Regions from separate parts of the Variovorax nitratireducens genome, predicted to be linked through region 2. Evidence: riboswitches for the same ligand, from Rfam matches in the RefSeq annotation. Region 2 holds a riboswitch; the other holds the start of a gene.
What was found. A riboswitch is a leader RNA that binds a small molecule or an ion and turns the genes downstream of it on or off. The one in region 2 is predicted to bind thiamine pyrophosphate.

Region 1 (11,415 bases), on a different contig from region 2:
CCGCCGTGCAGCGGATTCGCTACAAGTGGAGCAAGCCGCCCGAGGCGCCGGTGCAGCACCACCCTGCCGTCATCCACCCTGCCGTCATCCAGCCTCCCACCGTCCAACCCGCCGCCGACTGATCGCCGAGTGATCGCCGCATGTTCCCGCAACGCCTTGACTCGCCGCTCGCCTACGACATCGCCAAGGCGATGATGGATGGGTTCAACCGGCACTACCGGCTGTTCCGGGCCGAGTCGGCGCGTGCCAAGCACCGCTTCGAAACCGCCGACTGGCACGGCCAGCAGCGGGCCCAGCGCGAGCGCATCGAGTTCTACGACCTGCGGGTGAGCGAGGCTGTGGCCCGGCTCGAGAAGGAATTCAAGGCCGACGACCAGCCCATGGATGTCTGGCACCAGGTCAAGCTGCATTACATCGGCCTGCTGGTGAACCACCACCAGCCCGAGCTGGCCGAGAGTTTTTTCAACTCGGTGACCACCAAGATCCTGCACCGCGCCTACTTCCAGAACGATTTCATCTTTGTGCGGCCGGCCATCAGCACCGAGTACATCGAGCCGCGCGGCGCACCGACCTACCGCGCCTACTACCCGCGGCACGAGACGCTGGCCGACACGATCGAGCGCGTGATCGACGACTACGCCTTGCTGGGTGCGTTTGCCAACCGCCGGCGCGACGCCGAGCGCGTGGCGGCGGCCATCCTCGGGCGCTTTCACCAGGTCAAGCTGCGCGCCAACTTCCAGCTGCAGGTGCTGTCAGGCCTGTTCTACCGCAACAAGGGCGCCTACCTCGTCGGCAAGATCATCAACGGCTTCATCGAAATGCCGTTCGCGCTGCCGATCCTGCACGACAAGGCCGGCAAGTTCTACGTCGACGCAGCGCTGTTCGGCGAAGACGACATGCAGATGCTGTTCAGCTTTGCGCGCGCCTACTTCATGGTTGACATGGAAGTGCCCTCGGCCTTCGTGCAGTTCCTGCGCTCGCTGATGCCGCGCAAGCCGCGCGCCGAGATCTACAACGCGCTGGGTCTGGCCAAGCAGGGCAAGACGCTGTTCTACCGCGACTTCCTGTCGCACCTCAACTACTCGAGCGACCGCTTCCGCATTGCGCCCGGCATCAAGGGCATGGTGATGCTGGTGTTCGACCTGCCGTCGTTTCCCTACGTGTTCAAGGTCATCAAGGACTACTACCCGCCGCAGAAGGACACCACGCGCGAGCAGATCCAGGGCAAGTACATGCTCGTGAAGCACCACGACCGCGTCGGCCGCATGGCCGACACGCTGGAATACAGCGACGTGGGCTTTCCGCTCGACCGCTTCGAGCCCGAACTGATCGCCGAGATCGAGAAGTTCGCGCCGAGCCAGCTCGAAATCGGCGACCGCGACGGCAACGGCGAGATGGAAGTGGTGCTGAAGCACGTCTACATCGAGCGCCGCATGATCCCGCTCAACATCTACCTGCAGGAAGCCTTCGACCAACTGGCCCAGCCCGACAACGCGGCCCATGCTCGGCGTGCGAAAGACCAGCTCGAGCATGCGGTGGTCGAGTACGGCAATGCGATCAAGGACATGGTGGCGGCCAACATCTTCCCGGGCGACATGCTGTGGAAGAACTTTGGCGTCACACTCAATGGCAAGGTCGTGTTCTACGACTACGACGAGATCGAGTACATCACCGACTGCAATTTCCGCAAGGTGCCCGAGGCGCGCAACGAGGAAGACGAGATGAGCGGCGAGGTCTGGTACACGGTCGGCCCGAAAGACGTGTTCCCCGAGACCTTCGGCCCGTTTCTGCTCGGCAACGACCATGTGCGCGAGGCCTTCATGGCGCACCACGCCGACCTGCTCGAAGCCACTTTCTGGCAAAGCCACAAGGAACGCATCCAGGCCGGCCAGATGCTGGACGTCTTTCCGTACGACGAGGCGCAGCGCTTTCACCATGACGGCCATGTGCCGTATTTCTGAAGAATCCGAAGGAGACCATTTTCATGTCCGAATCCATCGTCATCGTCGGCGCCGCACGCACCCCCATGGGCGGCTTCCAGGGCGACTTTTCTTCCCTTGCGGCGCACGACCTCGGCGGCGCCGCGATCAGGGCGGCGGTCGAGCGCGCCGGCATCGCGCCCGACAGCGTCGGCGAGGTGCTGTTCGGCAACTGCCTGATGGCCGGCCAGGGCCAGGCGCCGGCGCGCCAGGCGGCCTACAAGGGCGGCCTGCCCGACAGCGCCGGCGCAGTCACGCTCAGCAAGATGTGCGGCTCGGCCATGAAGGCCGCGATGCTCGCGCACGACATGCTCCTGGCAGGTACGCACGAGGTGATGGTCGCGGGCGGCATGGAGAGCATGACCAACGCGCCCTACCTCATGCTGAAGGGCCGCGGCGGCTATCGCATGGGCCACGACCGCATCTTCGACCACATGATGCTCGACGGCCTTGAAGACGCCTACCAGCCGGGCCGGTCCATGGGCACCTTCGGCGAGGACTGCGCGGCCAAGTACAAGTTCACGCGCGAACAGCAGGATGCGTTTGCGATTGCCAGTGTCGAGCGCGCCAAGGCTGCCACCGCCTCGGGCGCCTTCAGGGCCGAGATCACGCCGGTTACCGTCAAGGGCCGCAGCGGCGACAACGTGATCGAGATCGACGAAGGCCCGGGCAAGGTCAAGCTCGACAAGATCCCCACGCTCAAGCCTGCGTTCAAGAAAGACGGCGGCACCATCACCGCCGCATCGAGTTCGTCGATCAACGACGGCGCCGCGGCGCTGGTGATGATGACCGAATCGCACGCGAAGAAGATCGGTGCAAAGCCGATCGCCCGGCTGGTCGGCCATGCCACGCATGCGCAGCAGCCCGAGTGGTTTTCCACCGCACCGGTCGGTGCCGTCGACAAGCTGTTCAAGAAGACCGGCTGGAGCGTGAAAGACGTCGACCTGTGGGAGGTCAACGAGGCGTTCGCCGTGGTGCCGATGGCGCTGATGCACGAGCTCAACGTTTCACACGACATCGTCAACGTGCACGGCGGCGCCTGCGCGCTGGGCCATCCGATCGGCGCCAGCGGTGCGCGCATCATGGTCACGCTGATCCACGCGCTGAAGTCGCGCGGGCTGAAGCGCGGCGTGGCCACGCTGTGCATCGGCGGGGGCGAAGGCACGGCCGTTGCGCTCGAACTGATCTGATCCGACCGCTTGCGGAGAAATTCATGCACCTGCCTTTTCAGCGCTTCCTGCTCCCCGCCCTGATGGGCGCGGCCCTGCTGGCGCCGGCCGCCTTCGCCCAGCAGAAGCGCGACAACGCGCTGTTCGATGCGGCCACGGCCGAGCAGCCGGCCGTGATCAAGACGCTCGAAAAGCTGGTCAACATCGAGACCGGCACCGGTGACGCCGAAGGCCTGGCCGCCGCCGGCAAGTACCTCGAAGACGAACTCAAGGCACTGGGCTTCACCGTCGCGCGCAGCAAGTCGGCCGGCCTCGTGGTCGGCGACAACATCGTCGGCAAGCTCAAGGGCAGGGGCGGCAAGAACCTGCTCCTGATGTCGCACATGGACACCGTCTATCTCAAGGGCACGCTGGCCAAGGCACCGTTCCGCGTCGAGGGCAACAAGGCCTACGGCCCTGGCATCGCCGACGACAAGGGCGGCAATGCCGTGATCCTGCACACGCTGAAGCTGCTCAAGACCTATGGCGTACGCGACTACGGCACCATCACCGTGCTGTTCAACACCGACGAGGAAAAAGGCTCGTTCGGCTCGCGCGACCTGATCCAGGAAGAGGCCAGGCAGGCCGACTACATCCTCTCGTTCGAGCCGACCAGCGCCGAGAGCGAGAAATTCTCACTCGGCACCTCGGGCATCGCCTACGTGCAGGCCAACATCAAGGGCAAGGCCTCGCACGCGGGCGCCGCGCCCGAGCTCGGCGTCAACGCGGTGGTCGAGGCTGCCGACCTGGTGCTGCGCACCATGGACATCGACGACAAGGCCAAGGGGCTGCGTTTCAACTGGACGATCGCGAAGGGTGGCGCCGTCAACAACATCATTCCCGACAGCGCCACGGTGAACGCCGACGTGCGCTATGCGCGCAACGAGGACTTCGAGGCCGCCATGAAGACGCTCGAAGAACGCGCACAGAAGAAAAAAGTGCCGGGCTCCGAAGTCGCGATCGTCGTCACGCGGGAGCGGCCGGCCTTCAACGCGGGCGAGGGCGGCAAGAAGTTGATCGAAAAGGCCATGGGCTTCTACAAGGAGGCCGGCGGCATCGTCGAGGTCGAGGAGCGCGCCGGCGGCGGCACCGACGCCGCGTATGCGTCGCTGTCGGGCAAGCCTGTGATCGAGAGCCTGGGCCTGCCGGGCTTCGGCTATCACTCCGACAAGGCCGAGTACGTGATGATCGATGCGATCCCGCGCCGCCTGTACATGGCGGCGCGCCTCATCATGGAACTGGGCCAGGGCAAGTGATATGAAAGAAGCGCCATGCTGCTGACCCCCGACCAGGAAGCCATCCGCGAAGCGGTGCGCGACTTCGCCCAGGCTGAACTCTGGCCGAACGCGCCGCTGTGGGATCGCGAGCACAGCTTTCCGAAAGAAGCGCACCAGGGGCTCGCCGCACTCGGCGCCTACGGCATCTGCGTGCCCGAGGAAGACGGGGGCGCCGGGCTCGACTACCTCACGCTCGCGCTGGTGCTCGAAGAAATCGCGGCCGGCGATGGCGGCACCAGCACGGCCATCAGCGTCACCAATTGCCCGGTCAATGCGATCCTCATGCGCTACGGCAATGCGCAGCAGAAAAAGCAGTGGCTGCAGCCGCTCGCGCAGGGCCGCATGCTCGGCGCGTTCTGCCTGACCGAGCCGCAGGCCGGCAGCGATGCATCGAGCCTGCGCACCACCGCAAAGCGCGATGCCGACGGCTACGTCATCGATGGCGTCAAGCAGTTCATCACCAGCGGCAAGAGCGGCCAGGTCGCCATCGTGATCGCGATGACCGACAAGGCGGCCGGCAAGAAGGGCATGAGCGCCTTCCTCGTGCCCACCGATGCGCCGGGCTACCACGTGGCGCGGCTCGAGGACAAGTTGGGACAGCACAGCAGCGACACGGCGCAGATCAATTTCGACGCCTGCCGCGTTCCCGCCGAAAACCTGATCGGCCAGGAAGGCGAGGGCTACAAGATCGCGCTGGGCGCGCTCGAAGGCGGCCGCATCGGCATCGCCGCGCAGAGCGTGGGCATGGCGCGCAGTGCGTTCGACGTGGCGCTGGCCTATGCCAAGGAACGCCAGGCGTTCGGCGGCAGCATCTTCAACCAGCAGGCCGTCGGTTTTCGTCTTGCGGAATGCGCCACGCAGCTCGAAGCTGCGCGCCAGCTGATCTGGCACGCCGCGAGCCTGCGTGATGCCGGCCGCCCGTGCCTGAAAGAAGCGGCAATGGCCAAGCTGTTCGCCAGCGAGATGGCCGAAAGGGTCTGCAGCGCCGCGATCCAGACGCTGGGCGGCTATGGCTATGTCAACGACTTTCCGCTGGAGCGCATCTACCGCGACGTGCGCGTGTGCCAGATCTACGAAGGCACGTCGGACATCCAGAAACTCCTGATTCAGCGCGCCCTGGCCTGAACCCGCGATGGCCGACCCTTCCTGCCCCTGCGGCCGTAGCGACCAGCGTGCCCGGCCATTGCCCTACGGCCAGTGCTGTGGCCGCTACCTCGACCACTTCGACACGGTGCCCGCGCCCGATGCCGAATCGCTGATGCGTTCGCGCTACACCGCCTTCGTGCGCGAGCGCGCCGACTACCTGCTGGCGACCTGGCACGCGAGCCGGCGGCCCCCGCAACTGAGCTTCGATCCCGACGTGCGCTGGCTGGGCCTGGAAGTGCGCTCGCGCAGCATGAGCGACGGCGAGCATGCCGAAGTCGAGTTCGTCGCGCGCCAGCGCGATGCCTCGGGCCGGGCCAGCCGGCTGCATGAGCGCAGCCGCTTCGTGCGCGAAGCCAGCGCGCCGGATGCGCTGATTCGCTGGTACTACCTCGACGGCGCGCTGCTCTGAGCCAGCGCATTGTTTGCAACGCAGAGACAGATTGATTCCAATCAGGGGCTTTATTTGGCCCGCCGCAAGGCGCAAACTCCCCTCCGGTGACGATGCAGGCACCGCAGGCGCCTGCTAGAACCACAACACAGCACGATCCGAAAGACGCTTGGCCATGGCCAGCAGAATCCAACCCTTCCTTTGCGCCGCCGCGCTGGCGGTCTGTACGCTCGCGCAGGCCGATTCGGCCGAGGTGTTGCGGCCGTTTTCCAACGCCCGCAGCGAGCAGCCACCCGCACCCTGGCACTTCATCAGCCTGCCGAACAAGACACCGACCCGCTTCGAAGTCGTGCAGCAGGGCAACCAGCGGGTGCTCAAGGTCGAGGCCGACCAGTCGTATGGCAACCTGGTGCACCGCACGCAGGTGCCGCTGCAGAGCGAACCGACGCTGGCCTGGCGTTGGCGGGTCGACCAGTTCGTGCAGGGCGCCGACCTGCGCACCAAGGCCGGCGACGACGGCGCGGCCAAGCTCTGCGTGTTTTTCGACTTCCCGGCCGACCGGCTCTCGTTTGCCGAGCGCGCCAAGCTCACGCTGGCCCGCGCTGCCAGCGGCGAGGAGGTGCCGAGCGAAGTACTCTGTTACGTCTGGGACAACAAGGAGCCCAAGGGCACTTCGCTGGTCAACGCATTCACCAATCGCATGCGCATGGTGGTGCTCGAATCCGGCGTTACCGCCGCGCCGGGCGGCTGGCTGCCCGAGCGCCGCAACCTGCTGGCCGACTACCGGCGCGCGTTCGGCCAGGAAGCCGGCAGCACCATGCCCGATGTGGTGGCGGTCGCGGTGTCGGCCGATGCAGACAACACCCATGGTCATGGCCTGGCCTATTTCTCCGACCTCGACCTGCGCTCCGCCACTCCCGCGCAGAATGCCTCTGCGCCACCTTCGCCGGTCGCTGCCACGGCGGAGTGAGCGTCCGGCCCTACGCTTTTCACATGAACGATCTCGTCGCACTTCTCGCCAGCCAGGGCGCAGCCGTGGTGTTCGCCGCCACACTCGCGGCGCGCCTCGGTGCGCCGGTGCCGGCGGTGCCTTTCCTGATCGTGGCGGGTGGGCTTTCGGTCGGCGGGCAGGTGTCGTTCGCGGCGGCGGTGCTGGCCGCCGTGCTCGGCAACATCCTCGGCGACGGCGTGTGGTTCCTGGCCGGGCGGCGCTGGGGCTATCGCGTGATGCGCCTGCTGTGCCGCATTTCGCTCTCGGCCGACTCCTGCGTGCGGCGCAGCGAGGCGATCCTCGGCCGCTGGGGCGGGCTTTCCCTGATCGCCGCCAAGTTCGTGCCGGGCGTGTCGGTGGTGGCGCCGCCGATGGCCGGTGCGCTCGGCATGTCGAACACGCGCTTCCTGTCGTACGAGACGGCGGCGGCACTGATCTGGACGCTCGGCTTCCTGCTGGTCGGCCGCATCTTCCATTCGGCCATCAACGACGTGCTCACGGTGCTGTCGAACATCGGGCTCACGGCGGCGGTGTTCTGCGCCGCGATGCTCGCGCTGTTCCTGATGTGGCGCTACTACATGCGCAGCATGGCGCTGCGGGCCGACGACATCGAGCACATCGACATCGACGTGCTGCGCGAGGCGCTGGCCGGCAGCAACGGCCCCACGCTGATCGACGTGCGCGGTGCGGCGTCGCGCGCCCTCGACGACCGCGCGATTCCGGGCGCGGTCGGAATCGAACTCAAGCGCCTGCCGAAAGACCTCGGCGCGCTGGCCGATGGCCGTGAACTCGTGGTGTTCTGCGACTGCCCCGACGACGCCTCGGCGATCGCCGCCGCGCGCGTGCTGCTGGCTGCCGGCCTGCCGCGCGTGCGTGTGCTCGCGGGCGGGCTCGACGCCTGGATGGCCGCCGAGGCCGCCCTGTCGCCGGACGCCGACCCTGTCGCGGCCTGATCGGTTGCTACGATGGGCGGATGCCCCATCATTTCCCTTTCGAGGCCGTACTGTTCGACTGCGACGGCGTGCTGGTCGACTCCGAACCCATCACCAACGGCGTGCTGCGCGACATGCTGGAAGAGCTCGGCTGGGTGCTCACGCGTGACGAGTGCATGCGCATCTTCGTCGGCAAGGCGGTCAAGGACGAGGCCGGGCTGATCGCCCAACGCACCGGCGTCGCGGTCACGCAAGACTGGCTGCAGGGGTTCTGGGCGCGTCGCAATGCCGCGCTCGATCGCGACCTGGTCGAAATCCCCGGCGCGCCGGCCGCCGTGCGGGCCTTGCATGCCACGCTGGACGGGCGCATCGCCTGCGCCTCGGGCGCAGACCGCGGCAAGGTGGTCCTGCAGCTCGAAAAAATCGGCCTGCTCGATGCGTTCGAGGGCCGCATCTTCAGCGGCCACGAAACGCCGCGCAGCAAGCCGTTCCCGGACGTGTACCTGGCCGCGGCAGCGGCGTTGGGCGTCGACCCAACGCGCTGCGCGGTGGTCGAAGACACGGTCACCGGCGCCACCGCCGGCATTGCGGCCGGCGCCACGGTGTTCGGCTACAGCCCGGGCGGGCTCGGCCACAGCAGTGCCGACGCGCTGCGTGCCATCGGCGTGCGCGAGGTGTTCGTCGACATGGCGCAGTTGCCGGCACTGCTGGCGGCCTGGCGTGCGGTGCCGCAACCCGACTGATCGGCATTCGCCGGGGCGGGACTAGAATCCTCCTCGCTCCGGGGTGCACGCGAAGACAGCGTGCTGAGATGGCCATCCACCAGGCCGAACCCGCGAACTTGAACCGGTTAGTACCGGCGGAAGAAGAGCTGCAGTTCCCCGATCCGGGAGTCCATTCGGGCCCGGGATCCGTCGAGCGATTGCGGAGCACCCCTTTTCAAAACAGGAGTGCCCCATGAATGCCATCGACAAGTTCGCCTCGCTGCTCACGCTGACGCGCGAGCCCTTTCCCGCATCCACCAAGTCCGCCATTGCCGGCAGCCGGCCCGATCTGCGCGTGCCGGTGCGCGACGTGGCGCTGACCAACGGCGAAGTCGTCTCGCTCTACGACACCTCGGGGCCGTACACCGACGCCGCGGTGGCGATCGACGTGCGGCGCGGCCTGCCGGACGTGCGTGCCGCCTGGATCGCCGAACGCGCCGACACCGAAAGCTACGACGGCCGCCTGCGCGCGGCGCTCGACGACGGCGCCAGGAATGAAGACCGCGAGGCCGAGCGCATCGCGCAGCTGCGTGCCGAGGCCGCCGCGCTGCAGCGCACGCCGCGCCGCGCCAGAAGCGGCGCGAATGTCACGCAGATGCACTACGCGCGCCGCGGCATCGTCACGCCCGAGATGGAATACGTCGCGCTGCGCGAGAACGGCAAGCGCGAGTGGATGGCCGAGTACCTGGCCAACGAGGAGCGCGCAAGGCGCGTCGCCGGCAACCCCATGGGCGCAAGCATTCCGCGCATCATCACGCCCGAGTTCGTGCGCGACGAAGTGGCACGCGGCCGCGCCATCATTCCGGCCAACATCAACCACCCCGAAGTCGAGCCGATGGCGATCGGGCGCAATTTCAGGGTGAAGATCAACGCCAACATCGGCAACTCGGCCGTTACCTCGAGCATCGAGGAAGAAGTTGAAAAACTGGTGTGGGCGATCCGCTGGGGTGCCGACAACGTGATGGACCTGTCCACCGGCAAGAACATCCACACCACGCGCGACTGGATCGTGCGCAACTCGCCGGTGCCCATCGGCACGGTGCCGATCTACCAGGCGCTGGAGAAAGTGGGCGGCGTGGCCGAAGACCTCACCTGGCCGATCTACCGCGACACGCTGATCGAGCAGGCCGAGCAGGGCGTCGACTACTTCACCATCCATGCCGGGCTGCGCCTGCCCTTCATCCACCTCACCGCGGACCGCATGACCGGCATCGTCTCGCGCGGCGGCTCGATCATGGCCAAGTGGTGCATCGCGCACCACCAGGAGAGCTTTCTCTACACGCACTTCGAGGACATCTGCGACATCATGAAGGCCTACGACGTGAGCTTCTCGCTCGGCGACGGCCTGCGCCCCGGCTCGGGCGCCGACGCCAACGACGAGGCGCAGTTCGCCGAGCTGCGCACGCTCGGCGAACTCACGCAGGTGGCCTGGAAGCACGACGTGCAGACCATGATAGAAGGCCCCGGCCATGTGCCGATGCACATGATCCAGGCCAACATGGACGAGCAGATCAAGACCTGCCACGAGGCGCCGTTCTATACGCTCGGCCCGCTGACCATCGACATCGCGCCGGGCTACGACCACATCGCCAGCGCCATCGGCGCCGCGATGATCGGTTGGGCCGGCACCGCGATGCTCTGCTACGTCACGCCGAAGGAGCACCTGGGCCTGCCGGACCGCGACGACGTCAAGCAGGGCATCATCGCGTACAAGATCGCGGCCCATGCGGCCGATGTCGCCAAGGGCCACCCCGGCGCGCGCTCGCGCGACGACGCGCTCAGCAAGGCTCGCTTCGAGTTCCGCTGGCAGGACCAGTTCAACCTGGGCCTCGACCCGGATACCGCGCGCGACTTCCACGACGAAACCCTGCCCAAGGACGCGAGCAAGACGGCGCACTTCTGCTCGATGTGCGGCCCCAAGTTCTGCTCGATGAAGATCACGCAGGAGGTGCGCGAGTACGCGGCGGCCAAGGGGCTGGCCGAAAGCGAGGCGCTGGCCCAGGGCATGGTCGGCAAGTCGGCCGAGTTCAAGGCCGGTGGCGGCGAGATCTACATCCCGATCCAGCCGCAGGCCTGAGCCGCCAGGGCGGCGCCACGCGGGCTCAGGCTTTCAGCGTCTCTTCCTGCCACTCGCCAACGTCTGCACCCGGATCGGAAATCGGATGCAGCTTGTCGCTGCGGCAGAAGTAAGTCCAGCCTTCGAACGCCACGTCGTAGTAGGTGCCGGGCAGGTAGCTTTCATCGGGCGCCTCGTAGGGCGCCGACACCACCTCGACGATGCGCCCGACCGCATCGCGGGTGGCGGGGCTCGCCTCGCAGCTGCTGTCGACGTAGCACAGCGTGCCGATCCGGATGGTCATCGCAAATCCTCCAACGCGGGAGAAGGGTGAAGCCACCATTCTGGCGCGGCCGGCCGCGCTCTGCGGCGCGTACCCACACTTGCCGAAGGCCCGAAGCCAAGGCAAAGTCGGCCCCCAACAAGGGAGCGCCAACACATGCGCCGGTGCGCATGCAGCCACGGGTGCCTCCATGAACGAGCTCAATGTCTTCGTCAGCGTCGGCGGAACCGCCAATGACCAGCAGGAGGCCTTCGTGCGTGCGGTCGAAGACCGGCTTCGAAGCGAGGGGCTGATACCGCACACGGTCGGCCGGAACGCCTTCAGCGCCGATGCACCGCTGAAAGCCGTGACCGAGCTGCTCGACAAGTGCGCCGGCACCGTCGTGATCGCG
Region 2 (11,415 bases):
CGAGGGAAGTCCGACGGCACACGGCGTGGTGCCGCCGGAACTGGGAGTGCGCGCTGAAACCCTGCACGTGAACGCCTCCGGCGACGCGATTGCAGTCACGGGCAACGGGCGGGTGTGCTGGACTGAATCTCCCGGCCAATCCGACGTGCCGGCATCCTTCGAAGGCCGCGGAAGTCCGGCATTCGCATGGGATCCCGCCGGAGTCCACTTCGCGCTGGCGTGGCTGGGCGGGCCGGTCAGCATTCAGGACGCGCGCCTGCTCGAGGACGCGTACACCCCTTCGCAGCCGCTCGAATCGGGGAATCCATCGCTGGCATGGCGCCCGGACGGCAAAGTGCTGGCATTCGGCCGCGGCGCCAAGCTCATGCTCGTCGACGTCAGTGACCGCAACGAAGGGCTGCATGACCTGCCGCATGTCGTGGAATCGCTCGCATGGTCGAGAGACGGAAGCTATCTGGCCTGCGGCCTGGCAGGCGGCGACGTCTGGCTGTGGCGTTGTTCAGCCGATCCGCCGCTGTCGCTCAGCCAAGTCGCGGCATGGCGCGCGGGCCCGCCGAACTCTGACAGCTGGGTTTCCCTTGCCTTCTCTTCGATGCCGCTCGATGACGCGTTCGAGGAACTGTGCGTCGGCTACAGCGACGAAGTCCAACTGCTGCGCATTGATCCAGACGGGCTCGCGACGAAGGTGCCCGAACCGGGCCCGGACATATCCGCCGAGCCGGAGGGCATGTGGCTGGAGGCCGCCTTGTCGGTGCTGCAGTCCATGGCGTTGGCTTTTCATGTGCGGCAACTGGTGACGGCCCCGCAAGCACTCAACCGGCAGACGCTGGGTGCATTTCTGGGCATCGAGACAGGCGAACCACACGCCATGCTGAATCACCTGATGTTCATGTCCGAATGGGTTTTTGCGGGGCCCGTCAGCGAGGTGCTGATCACAGGTGAAGACCCGGTTCTCGGTGGATCGCCCGAGGCCGATGCCGAGATGTTCAGGAAGCACATGGACAGTTGGCAGGCGGAGATCGAATCGCCCAAACGGTCATCACGTGGTCTTGCACGGGAAAGCGCGTGGCTCCTCACTATCCTCGACCGGATCAAGGCAGGAGACCCGATCTTGCTGGAAGCGATCGGCGGTTCACGCCTTGAGCGCTACATCGACCTGCAAAGCGCGATCTGGCAGCAAATGGAGATCGATCCCGCATGGCGCGACGCTGAAGACCAGCCCTCCCCCGAGGCCCTGGAACTGGCGGCCCATCTGCTGCCCCGGCTGCAGCGCGTCTCGACCGACCATCGGGTCACGCGCTACTGCAGCAGGTTCTACGAGTATTTCGGTAGTCAGGGTCTTTGTGAATTTGCCCGCTGCAGCGACTACGCCAGCTATCTCGAGCGCTTCGTCGCGTTCTGGAAAGATCTGAGCACCCGCCTCTTCGAGCGAGCCGAAGGCCTGCAGACTGGAACCCTGATAGCCATGCGCTACACCGTGCCGAAGTCTCACCTTGAACAGGTTCAGCGCACGCTGGCCTTGCAGGATCATGCGCTGCAGATCGGGGACGTTTCCAGCCACTCACCCGACGGGCAACCGCAGCATTTCTGGGCGATCGGCCCGCAGACCTATTGCATGCTCATCGAAGCGTTGGGGCGCACCGTCGTCGATGCGGTGCGGCTGAGGCTTGCGCAGCCGCCGCGGCGTCCGTTGGTTCTTTGGGTCGACGATCAATCCCAGAACAATGAGAGGGAGCGCAAGGATCTGGAGCGTCGCGGCATCCGGGTCGAGACGGCGATGTCGACAGAGCAAGCGCTGGAAATGCTCGAGGGCAAGGGGTATGAGTTGGTGATCTCGGACATGGGCCGGCCACCCGACAGTCGTGCTGGCTATACCTTGTTGGACGCCTTGCGCAAAGCCGGCAACCCGATCCCGTTCGTCATTTTTTCTGCAGATCAGCGTCCCGAGCACGACCAAGAGGCTGTTGCACGCGGCGCCTTGGGCTCGACAGAATACGTCACCACCTTGACGGGAATGTTGATGAGAACGCTAAGGGCGAGCACGCGGCGTGCGCCACCGGCAGCTGGTGTCGCGGCGACGCCAGCAAGCACGGCCTTGCCGGACGCCGCGTGACCGGTTTGACTGACATGGGCGACGTGAACTGGGCCGCGCGACCACCCGGTGCCTAACGCACGCCGGAAGGCCACCATCACTGGAGCCCGTGGCGCGGCAGGCGAATCGTGAAAACGCAACCAGTGCCGGGCACGTCCCGAACCGTCAGGGTGCCGAAGTCGGCCTCAATGCTCTGGCGGGCGATGGAGAGGCCCAGGCCGAGACCCGACTTGTCATGGCTGTGCTGGTTGAAGGGCACGAACATCATGGCGGCGCTCCCCGGTGGCAGCCCTCCGCAGTGGTCTTCGACGTCGATAAGCACGTGCTCGCCGAGCTCATAAGCCTTCAAGACAACATCGGTGTGGGGATGCGTGAACTTGAACGCGTTCTGCAGGAGGTTGGCCAATGCGGCCAGCAGCAGTTCGCGATTTCCACGGATGGCCAGATGGCTGTCGACAGGCAGCACCTCGAAGACGCAACCTGCGGCGCTTGCAACGAGCTGGGCAGTGGTTTCAGCCTCCTGAATGAACGAGGCGACGGAAAATGTCTGCCGCTGTTCTGGCAAGGTGCCGCGCACCTCGGCAACTGCCCGACTGATCAAGGTGCCCATCGCGGACAGGCTGCGCTTCAGCACGGCCCCGGTGGCGCCGCTCACTGTCATGCTGCCGAGCTCCAGGGCATGGATCGCAAGGGTCGCCGTACCCAGGGAATTGCGCAACTCATGAACCAGGAATCCGAAACGCTCGTTCGAGTCGAGGCTCTGCTGACGGGCGATTTGCGTATCCCGCTGGAAGCTGAACTCGGTGACAGCGTCCGCAATGGCGTTGTCGAGGCACCGATTCAGCGTCCGGAACTCTGCCACAGCAAACGGGGCGTCGCGTTCGAAGGCCAGATCCGTGATCGCCTGGCACAGGTCGCCATAGTCGTGAACGACCTGATCCACCGTGTAACCCAGCTTCAGCAGCTCCTTGCCATGGGCTGTGGCGCTCATCCCCATTTCCGACAAGGCCGGCTGATCCCCGCCTGGTGGCCCCGAGATTCTGATGCCCTCCGCCGGTTTGTCGGCTTCTTCCGCTGCGAGGGTTCTTATCAGCTGGTCGAGGAACAACGGGATCCCGTTTGCCAGCTGTTGTTCAGTTGCGGCGCGCCGGGGTCTCTGTGCGACCTTCGACTTGCACCGCAAAACCAACTCCTCCCGGTTGTTGCTGAGAAAGTTGTGCATAGTCCGAGACCCCAACAGCTTTCGCCTGTTCATCCAATGAATGCCGCCTGCTTTTGCTTCGAAGGCGTAATGCGCCATCGTTTGCCGTTCGGCGACGAACAGTCTGTGCGAAGGCGCACATAGGTGCAGGGTTCGAGGACGGTCACGGCATGCCCTCTCCTTCAGCCGCATGCACTACGCTCGGCCCATGACAGATCACCTGCGATTCCCGCCATGCGCATAGCCGGTCGATCCTGCCCATGACCCACAAACCCGCCGAGGACTCCGCCGGACCGCTTGATCGGCCCGCACGGCCGGAGCGACCGGGTTGGCTGCCCCGCATCGACGTAGCCCGCTGCACGGGCTGCGGCTGGTGCGTCGCCGCGTGCGACCTCCACTTGCTCAGCCTCGAAGCGGTGCAATGGAAGAAGTCTGCTGCGCTGCGCGACGCGGATCGGTGCACGGGCTGCAGCGATTGCGCCGTGACCTGCCCTTTCCACGCGATCACGATGCGAAGGGATGGAACGATGAGCCCTTTCGCGGTGGTCCACAGCATGGACAGCCATTAGATCCAGGATTCAGCCGTGCACCAGCGCAGCGCGGGGCACAGAACCCCGAACGCTTCACATCTGGGCGCCAATTTTTCGGATGCCAGCAATTCCTGCCCGCATCCGCACATCCAAGTGGACTTGTTGTGCGTATTCAGAAGGCGCCGGCCCTTTCGCCGCGTGTGTCGTCTGTGCCCATTTCAACCTTTTCACTTTCGAGGTGACGCCGATGAGATTGCTTCAAACGCCCGTTCGGGCCTGTGTTCTCGGCTTGTGCGCAGTTGCTGCGACAGGTGCCTTCGCCTCCAGCCACCGTGAGGCACCATCGATCGCGGGGATGCCCAAGCTGGACGCCACCGACTTCTACATGTTCCGCAGCTACGAGCCCAACCGCCAGGACTTCGTGACGCTGATCGCCAACTACCAGCCCGACCAGGGCCCGTACGGTGGCCCCAACTACTACACGATGGATCCGAACGGGCTGTACGAGATCCACATCGACAACAGCGGCAGCGCCATGGAGGCCTTTACCTTCCAGTTCCGCTTCACCAACACGCTGCGCGACATCCAGCTGCCGATCTCGGGCAAGCAGGTGTCAATTCCGCTGGTGCAAGCCGGCCCCATCTCCGCGCCCAACCAGGCCACGAGCAACCTGCGCGAAACCTTCACGCTGACAGTGGTGCGCGGCGACCGCCGCAAGGGCCAGGCCGCTCCAATCACCAATGCCGCCAACGGCGCAACGGTGTTCGACCGCCCGACCGACAACATCGGCGAGAAGACCTTCGGTGGCCCGAACGGCTATGCCGCCTATGCCGCGCAGCAGGTCTACAACATCAACATTCCGGGCTGCGCCACGGCGGGCCGTGTGTTCGCGGGCCAACGTCAGGACCCGTTCGCCGTTGCGCTGGGCCAGGTGTTCGACCTGATCAACCTCAACCCGCTCGGCTCGACCAGTGCCTACGGCGCCGGCATGCTGGCCGCGCGCAACGTCAGCACGCTGGCGCTCGAGGTGCCGATCGCCTGCCTCACCGCGGGCGGCAGCGGCCCGATCATCGGTGGCTGGACCACGGCGAGCGCGCGACAGGGCCGCCTGATCGCCAACCCGCCCAAGAGCGGCCATGGCACCACGACGCTCAACGGCGGCGCCTGGGCGCAGGTATCACGCCTGGGCATGCCGCTGGTCAACGAGGTGGTCATCGGCCTGAAGGACAAGGACACGTTCAACAGCTCCAGGCCCATCGACGACGGCCAGTTCGCCACCTATGTGACCAACCCCACGCTGCCGGCGCTGATCCAGACGCTGTACCCCAGCGCCCCGGCACCAACCAACTTCCCGCGCACCGATCTGGTCGCAGCCTTCCTGACGGGCATCGACGGCGTGAACAAGCCCGCCAACGTCAAGGCCTCGGAAATGCTGCGCCTGAACACCGGTACCGCGCCCACGCCCATGGCGAGCCAGAGCAACCTCGGCGTAGCCGGAGGCGACAGCGCGGGCTTTCCGAACGGCCGCCGCCCCGGCGACGACGTGGTGGACGTCGAACTGCGCGTGGCCATGGGCGCGTTGTGCGTCCTCACGGGCGCCAACGATGCACTGAAAGTCGGCTGCAAGCCCAGCGATGCACCGGCCGGCGGCGCGTCGATCACCGACGGTGCGCTGCAAAGTCCCTCGCAGTTCCCTGCCGCCTTCCCGTATCTGAACACTCCGCTGCCTGGCGCCGTCAACGCCGCCGCAGCACCATGAACCAGGGGTATCCCATGAAGAACACACGACTCTTCTCTCGTGCCGCCGGTGCGGTCGTCATTGCCGCGGCCCTGGCCGGCTGCGGCGGTGGCGGCGGTGGCGGGGGTGGCTTCTTCCTCCCGTTTCCGGCCGGCAGCACCCCGCCACCGCCGGACAACCAGCCGCTCGCGCAGGTCAGCGCCTACGACGCCTTCGTCGCCTACGTAGTGACGCTCGTCTCCACGCAGATCGACAACCAGGATGCGGCCAACGTGGCGCAGTTCGATCCGCCGCCTACGTCGGAGACCAAGGATCCGGTCGCCACGCAGTAGGTGCTACGCCATGCGAGCCGGCATCTTCCTTGCGCGCGCCATCAGGCGATGGGTGGCGCCCTTGATGGCGATGCTGGTATCGATGTTGGTACTGGCCGGCACGGCGCATGCCGTGCCGCGCGTGCCGGCCAGCGACGACGTGGTGGTGGAGACACTGCCCGTCGTCACGGGCTGGTCGAGCGAACAACGCCGCCTGCGCCGCGAGTTGGTGCAGCGGCCCGGCGATCCGGCCACCGCCATCGAGGCGGCGACCACCTACCTGAACCTGGCGCGCGAGCTGGGCGACGCGCGCTACGCCGGCTATGCCATGGGCGCGCTGCAGGCCTGGGAGGCACGGCCCGCGGCCGCCACGCCGCCGGCCGTTCTGGTCATGCGCGCAACCATCGCCCAGTTCCTGCACGATTTCGACGGTGCCGAGGCCACGCTCAAGGCAGCGCTGGCACGCCAGCCCAATGAGGCCCAAGGCTGGCTCACACTCGCCACCATCCTGCGCGTGCGCGGACGCTACGACGAATCCGACGGCGCTTGCCGCGCGCTCGGCCGCGTCGGTCCCGTTCTCTATGGCGTCGCCTGCCTGGCCGAGAACACCGGCCTGCGCGGCAGGCACGACGAGGCGCGCGACACGCTGCAGGAGCTGCTGGCCAACCCGGCGCTGGCTGGCGCCGCACAGGCGGGCACGCGCCAGTGGCTGCTGACCAGCGTGGCCGAGGTCGAGGAACTCGCGGGCCGATCCGCCAAGGCCGATGCCGCCTATCGCAAGGCGCTGGCGGCGCAATCCTCGGGCTACCTGCTGTTGGCCTACAGCGATTACCTGCAACGCGTCGGGCGGCACGCCGAGATCCCCCCGCTTCTCGCAAAGGAAGCACGCAGCGACGCCGTGCTGCTGCGGCTGGCCATTGCGGGCGCCACCGCGCGCAACAAGGGTGCCCAAGCCGAGGCCGATGAATTGCGCCAGCGCTTCGAGGCCTCGGCGCAGCGCCCCGGCACCACGGCGCTGCATGCGCGCGAAGAGGCCATGTTCGCGCTCGACGTGCAGAACGACCCGAAGCGCGCGCTCGAGCTCGCCCGTTTGAACGTCAAGCTGCAGCGCGAACCCATCGACCTGCTGGTGTTCGCGCGCGCCGCTGCGGCTGCCAACGACAGCGCCGCGCGCGGCGAAGTAAAGGCCCTGATGCAACAGATCGGACTGAAGGATGCGCGTGTCGATGCGATGCTTTGAACGCGCCGGCGTGGCCGTGTTGCTGCTGTTGGCGCTGCTCTACGGCGTGGCGCCAGCCCACGCCCACAAGGCGAGCGACGCCTACCTGCAATTGCACCGCAGTGGCGACACGATGGATCTGCGTTGGGACATTGCGCTGCGCGATCTCGACGCGATACTCGACCTGGACACCAACGCCGATCGCAAGCTCAGTTGGGGTGAGGTGCGCGCGCGCCTGAGCGACATTCACGCCTATGCGCTGGCACGCCTTAGCCTGCAGCAGGGCCAGTGCGCATTGGCCGAGGCGCAGCTCGCCGCCATCGAGGACCGCATCGACGGCGCCTACCTCGTGCTGCAACTGCAGGCCCAGTGCAGTGCCGGCGCCGTGCTCGACATCGACTACCAGCTGTTCCGCGAAGTCGACCCCACGCACCGCGGGTTGTTGCGCGTGGAAACGGACAGCGGCGCACAGCCCGTGGTGCGCTCGCTTGACCCGTCGGGCGGACCGGTCGCGGTGCTGTGGCCGAACACGCCGGGCGCCAGTGAAGCGGCCTCGGGCACCAGCTTCTTTCGCGATGGCATCCATCACATCTTGATCGGCTACGACCACATCCTGTTCCTGATCTGCCTGCTGCTGCCCGCTGTGCTGCGGCGCCGCCCACAGGCCGGCGGATGGAAGCCGGTGGTGGCGTGGCGCGAGGCCGTGTGGCCGATGTTCGGCATCGTCACGATGTTCACCATCGCGCACTCGATCACGCTGGCACTGGCAGGGCTGAAGGTGGTGACCATCTCGCCGCGCATCATCGAGCCTGGCATTGCGATCACGATCATGCTGGCGGCCATCGACAACATCTACCCGGTGCTGCGCGGTCGTCGCAAGCTATTCAGCTTCCTGTTTGGTTTGATCCACGGCTTCGGCTTCGCGGGGGCGCTGGCCGAACTCGACCTGCCGGTGCACGACTTCGCGATCGCGCTGCTCCAGTTCAATCTGGGCGTTGAGGCCGGCCAGCTCATGGTGGTCGGCGTGGTGCTCATCGCGCTGATGGCGATGCGCAACTGGCAGCGCTATCCGCCGGTGGTGCTGCGCGGTGGTTCGGCACTGGCGGTGCTGGTTGCCGCGATCTGGTTGGGCGAGCGGGTGTTCGACGTGAAAGTGTTGCCGTTTTCCTAAGAACCGGCAGATCTCCGCAGCCTGAGATCGCACGAAGCCAGCCTCATCGCGCCTAAAATGGCCGTTCGCTAGGGGTGCCGCCCGTCCGCCAGGACGGTCGGCTGAGAGAGTCCCTTTGAACCTGATTGAGGTAATCCTCGCGCAGGGAAGCTGGTTCGGTGGCTTTCACGTTTCTCGCGTGCGCACCTTTCGCCATCGGGCCGCGACCTGCCAATCACTTTGCACTGGAGCAAATGGATGGCACAGCCTTCTGACTTTTCATCGTCGCCCAACGAGGCGCTGACGGCGTTGCCCGACGCGGCACGCGTGTTCCGTTGGCACGACCATGCTTCGTTGTGGTTCAGCCTCGGCGTGGGCCTGCTCGTGATGCAGATCGGCGCCTATCTGGTGCCTGCCGTGGGCACGCGCGACGCGGTCGTCGCGATCGTGCTCGGCTCCTGCATCGGCGCCGGACTGCTGGCCTGGACGGCCCGGCTCGGCTGCGAAAGCGGCCTTGCCAGCGCGGGCCTGATGCATGCCACCTACGGCAGCGCGTTCGCGCGGTTGCCGGTGCTGCTCAACATCGTGCAACTGGTCGGCTGGACGACCTTCGAGCTGGTGATCATGCGCGAGGGCACGCAGGCGATTGGCCAGCAGGCCTTCGGCATCGCGCTGGGTGGCCCGCTCGGCACCGTGCTCACCACCCTGCTCTGGGGCGCCGTGCTGCTCGCGTTGCTGGCCGGCTCCATGGTCAAACTGGTGCGGCGCTTCGTGAGCCGCTTCGGGCTGCCACTGGTGGTGCTGTCGCTGCTGTGGCTTACCTGGCAGTTCGGCACGCAGTTGCATGCGAAGGGCTTCGAGGCGTTCTGGGCGCGCCCGGGCAATGGCAGCATGGGCATGTTCAGCGCGCTCGATCTGGTGATCGCGATGCCGGTGTCGTGGCTGCCGCTGGTGGCCGACTATGCCCGGCACGGCTGGCGCAATGCCAGCGGTGGCCTTGGCAGCGCGTTCAGCGGCACCTGGGTCGGCTATGCACTGGCCAACATCTGGTGCTACGCGCTGGGCGTGATGGTGGTGAGCGCCGCGGCGCCGGGCGCAAGCCTGGTCACGGCACTGCTGCTCGCGCAAGGCGGCCTGCTGGCGCTGGGCCTGATCCTCATCGACGAACTCGACAACGCCTACGGCGACGTCTACTCGGGCTCGGTGTCCACGCACAGCCTGCTGCCGCGCTGGAGCGTGAAGCGCTGGGGCCTGCTGCTGGCAGTGCTGTGCATCGCGCTTGCACTGGTGCTGTCGATGCATACGCTGGAGCCGTTCCTGCTGCTGCTGAGTTCGGTGTTCGTGCCGCTCTACGGCGTGATCCTGGGGCGCCTCGGAACCGGTGCGGCGCCGGCGGGCACGACCGCGCGCCGGGTCGACCTGGGCGCGGCGCTGATCTGGATCGCCGGCATCGCGCTCTACCACGCCTGTGCCAAATGGGCGCCGCAGTTCGGCTCGGCGCTGCCGACGCTGGCCGCAACGTTCGTGGTGGCCTGGCTCAGCCGGCCGTCGCCGGCAGCCGGTGCGTCGGCACTGGCGCAAAGCCGTGGTTGAGCGGGCCATGGCCCACACCGACCTGCACATCGGCGCCCGCGGTCATCGCGGCGAGCACATAGGCGCGTGCCAGCGGCACCGCATCGGCCAGCGTGTGGCCGAGCGCCAGGAAGGCGGCAATGGCCGACGACAGCGTGCAGCCGGTGCCGTGCAGGTTGCGGCTCGTGATGCGGGCGGAGGCAAAGCGCTGCGGCGCAAGGCCGGCCTCGGCCAGCACATCGACCACCTCCTCGCCCTTCAGGTGCCCGCCCTTGAGCAGCACCGCGCGCGCGCCGAGCGCGAGCAGGTCGCTGGCCGCGCGGTCGAGCCCGTCGACGCCGTCGATCGAGCGGCCGATCAGCAGCGCCGCCTCGTCGAGGTTCGGCGTGATCACCAGCGCGCGGGGAAACAGCTCGCCCACCAGGCGCTGCACCGTGTCGCTCTGGATCAGCCGGTCGCCGCTGGTGGCGACCATCACCGGGTCGAGCACCACGTTGGGCAACTTGTAGCGGTCGATGGCCCAGGCCACCACCTCGACCACCTCGGGCGCATGCAACATGCCGAGCTTGACCGCGTCGACGCCGATGTCTTCCACCACGGCCTGGATCTGCGCCTTGAGAAATTCCGGCGGCACCGCGTGGATGCCGTTCACGCCCAGCGTGTTCTGCGCGGTCAGTGCCGTGATGGCCGTCATGCCGTAGCAGCCGAGCGCGGCGAAGGTCTTGAGGTCGGCCTGGATGCCGGCGCCGCCGCCGCTGTCGGAGCCGGCGATGGAAAGCACGCGCGCGTAGCGCAGGGAAGCGTTGGTCATTGCCAAAATTATGGGCCACGCGCATGACCGAGCACGCGCCCCTTCCCTTTGATGCTGCAACGGTGCTCGGTGCCGGCCTCATGGGTCGGCTGGTGGCACTCGCGCTGGCGCAGCGCGGCTGCCGGGTCGCGCTGTACGACGCCGCCGGGCCCGAAGCCGACGGCGCGGCCGCGCGCGTGGCGGCGGCAATGCTGGCCCCGTTGGCCGAATCGGCCGTGGCGCCGGCGTCGGTGGTGCGCATGGGCCAGTACGGGCTCACGCGCTGGCCCGAGCTGCTGGCCACGCTGGCCGCGCCGGTGTTCTTCCAGCGCGAGGGCACGCTGGTGCTCTGGCACCGGCAGGACGCGCCCGAGGCCGCGCGCTTTGCCGGCGTGCTGGCGCGCAGCGCGCAGGAAGTGCCGGAACTGCCTGCGATGCAAAGGATCGACGCGGCCGGCATCGCGGCGCTGGAGCCTGCGCTCGGCGGGCGTTTCGCCCAGGGCCTGTGGCTGCCCGGTGAAGGCCAGCTCGACAACCGCGCGCTGCTCGCGGCGCTGCTGGTGACGCTGCAGACGCTGCCGAACGTGCAGTTGCACTGGCACAGCCCGCGCGCACCTGCAGACTTTGCGCCGGGCGCGTCGGAACGCGTAATTGACTGCCGCGGGCTCGGCGCCAAGCCGCAGTGGGCGGCGCTGCGTGGCGTGCGCGGCGAGGTGATCCGGGTGCATGCGCCCGAGGTAACGCTCAGGCGGCCGACCCGGCTGGTGCATCCGCGCTATCCGCTCTACATCGCGCCCAAGCCCGACGGCGTG

Region 1: another riboswitch for thiamine pyrophosphate. It lies ahead of thiC (phosphomethylpyrimidine synthase ThiC); the one in region 2 lies ahead of ACSFA8_RS15085 (purine-cytosine permease family protein).

The regions. Positions count from the first base shown of each region.
Region 1 covers NZ_JBPJZO010000007.1:120,106-131,520, forward strand. Annotated here, with positions in the region: gene can (carbonate dehydratase) at 1-122, shown strand, start outside; gene aceK (bifunctional isocitrate dehydrogenase kinase/phosphatase) at 141-1,961, shown strand; gene ACSFA8_RS17770 (acetyl-CoA C-acyltransferase) at 1,985-3,169, shown strand; gene ACSFA8_RS17775 (glutamate carboxypeptidase) at 3,193-4,443, shown strand; gene ACSFA8_RS17780 (acyl-CoA dehydrogenase family protein) at 4,459-5,589, shown strand; gene ACSFA8_RS17785 (YchJ family protein) at 5,597-6,019, shown strand; gene ACSFA8_RS17790 (DUF3047 domain-containing protein) at 6,174-6,968, shown strand; gene ACSFA8_RS17795 (rhodanese-like domain-containing protein) at 6,992-7,942, shown strand; gene ACSFA8_RS17800 (HAD family hydrolase) at 7,963-8,664, shown strand; TPP riboswitch at 8,694-8,806, shown strand; gene thiC (phosphomethylpyrimidine synthase ThiC) at 8,879-10,762, shown strand; gene ACSFA8_RS17810 (hypothetical protein) at 10,788-11,045, opposite strand; gene ACSFA8_RS17815 (hypothetical protein) at 11,215-11,415, shown strand, end outside.
Region 2 covers NZ_JBPJZO010000005.1:112,331-123,745, reverse strand. Annotated here, with positions in the region: gene ACSFA8_RS15120 (SAV_2336 N-terminal domain-related protein) at 1-2,113, shown strand, start outside; gene ACSFA8_RS15115 (sensor histidine kinase) at 2,190-3,314, opposite strand; gene ACSFA8_RS15110 (ATP-binding protein) at 3,554-3,862, shown strand; gene ACSFA8_RS15105 (DUF4331 domain-containing protein) at 4,071-5,582, shown strand; gene ACSFA8_RS15100 (hypothetical protein) at 5,597-5,893, shown strand; gene ACSFA8_RS15095 (tetratricopeptide repeat protein) at 5,904-7,112, shown strand; gene ACSFA8_RS15090 (HupE/UreJ family protein) at 7,099-8,262, shown strand; TPP riboswitch at 8,323-8,427, shown strand; gene ACSFA8_RS15085 (purine-cytosine permease family protein) at 8,500-9,834, shown strand; gene thiD (bifunctional hydroxymethylpyrimidine kinase/phosphomethylpyrimidine kinase) at 9,779-10,624, opposite strand; gene ACSFA8_RS15075 (FAD-dependent oxidoreductase) at 10,648-11,415, shown strand, end outside.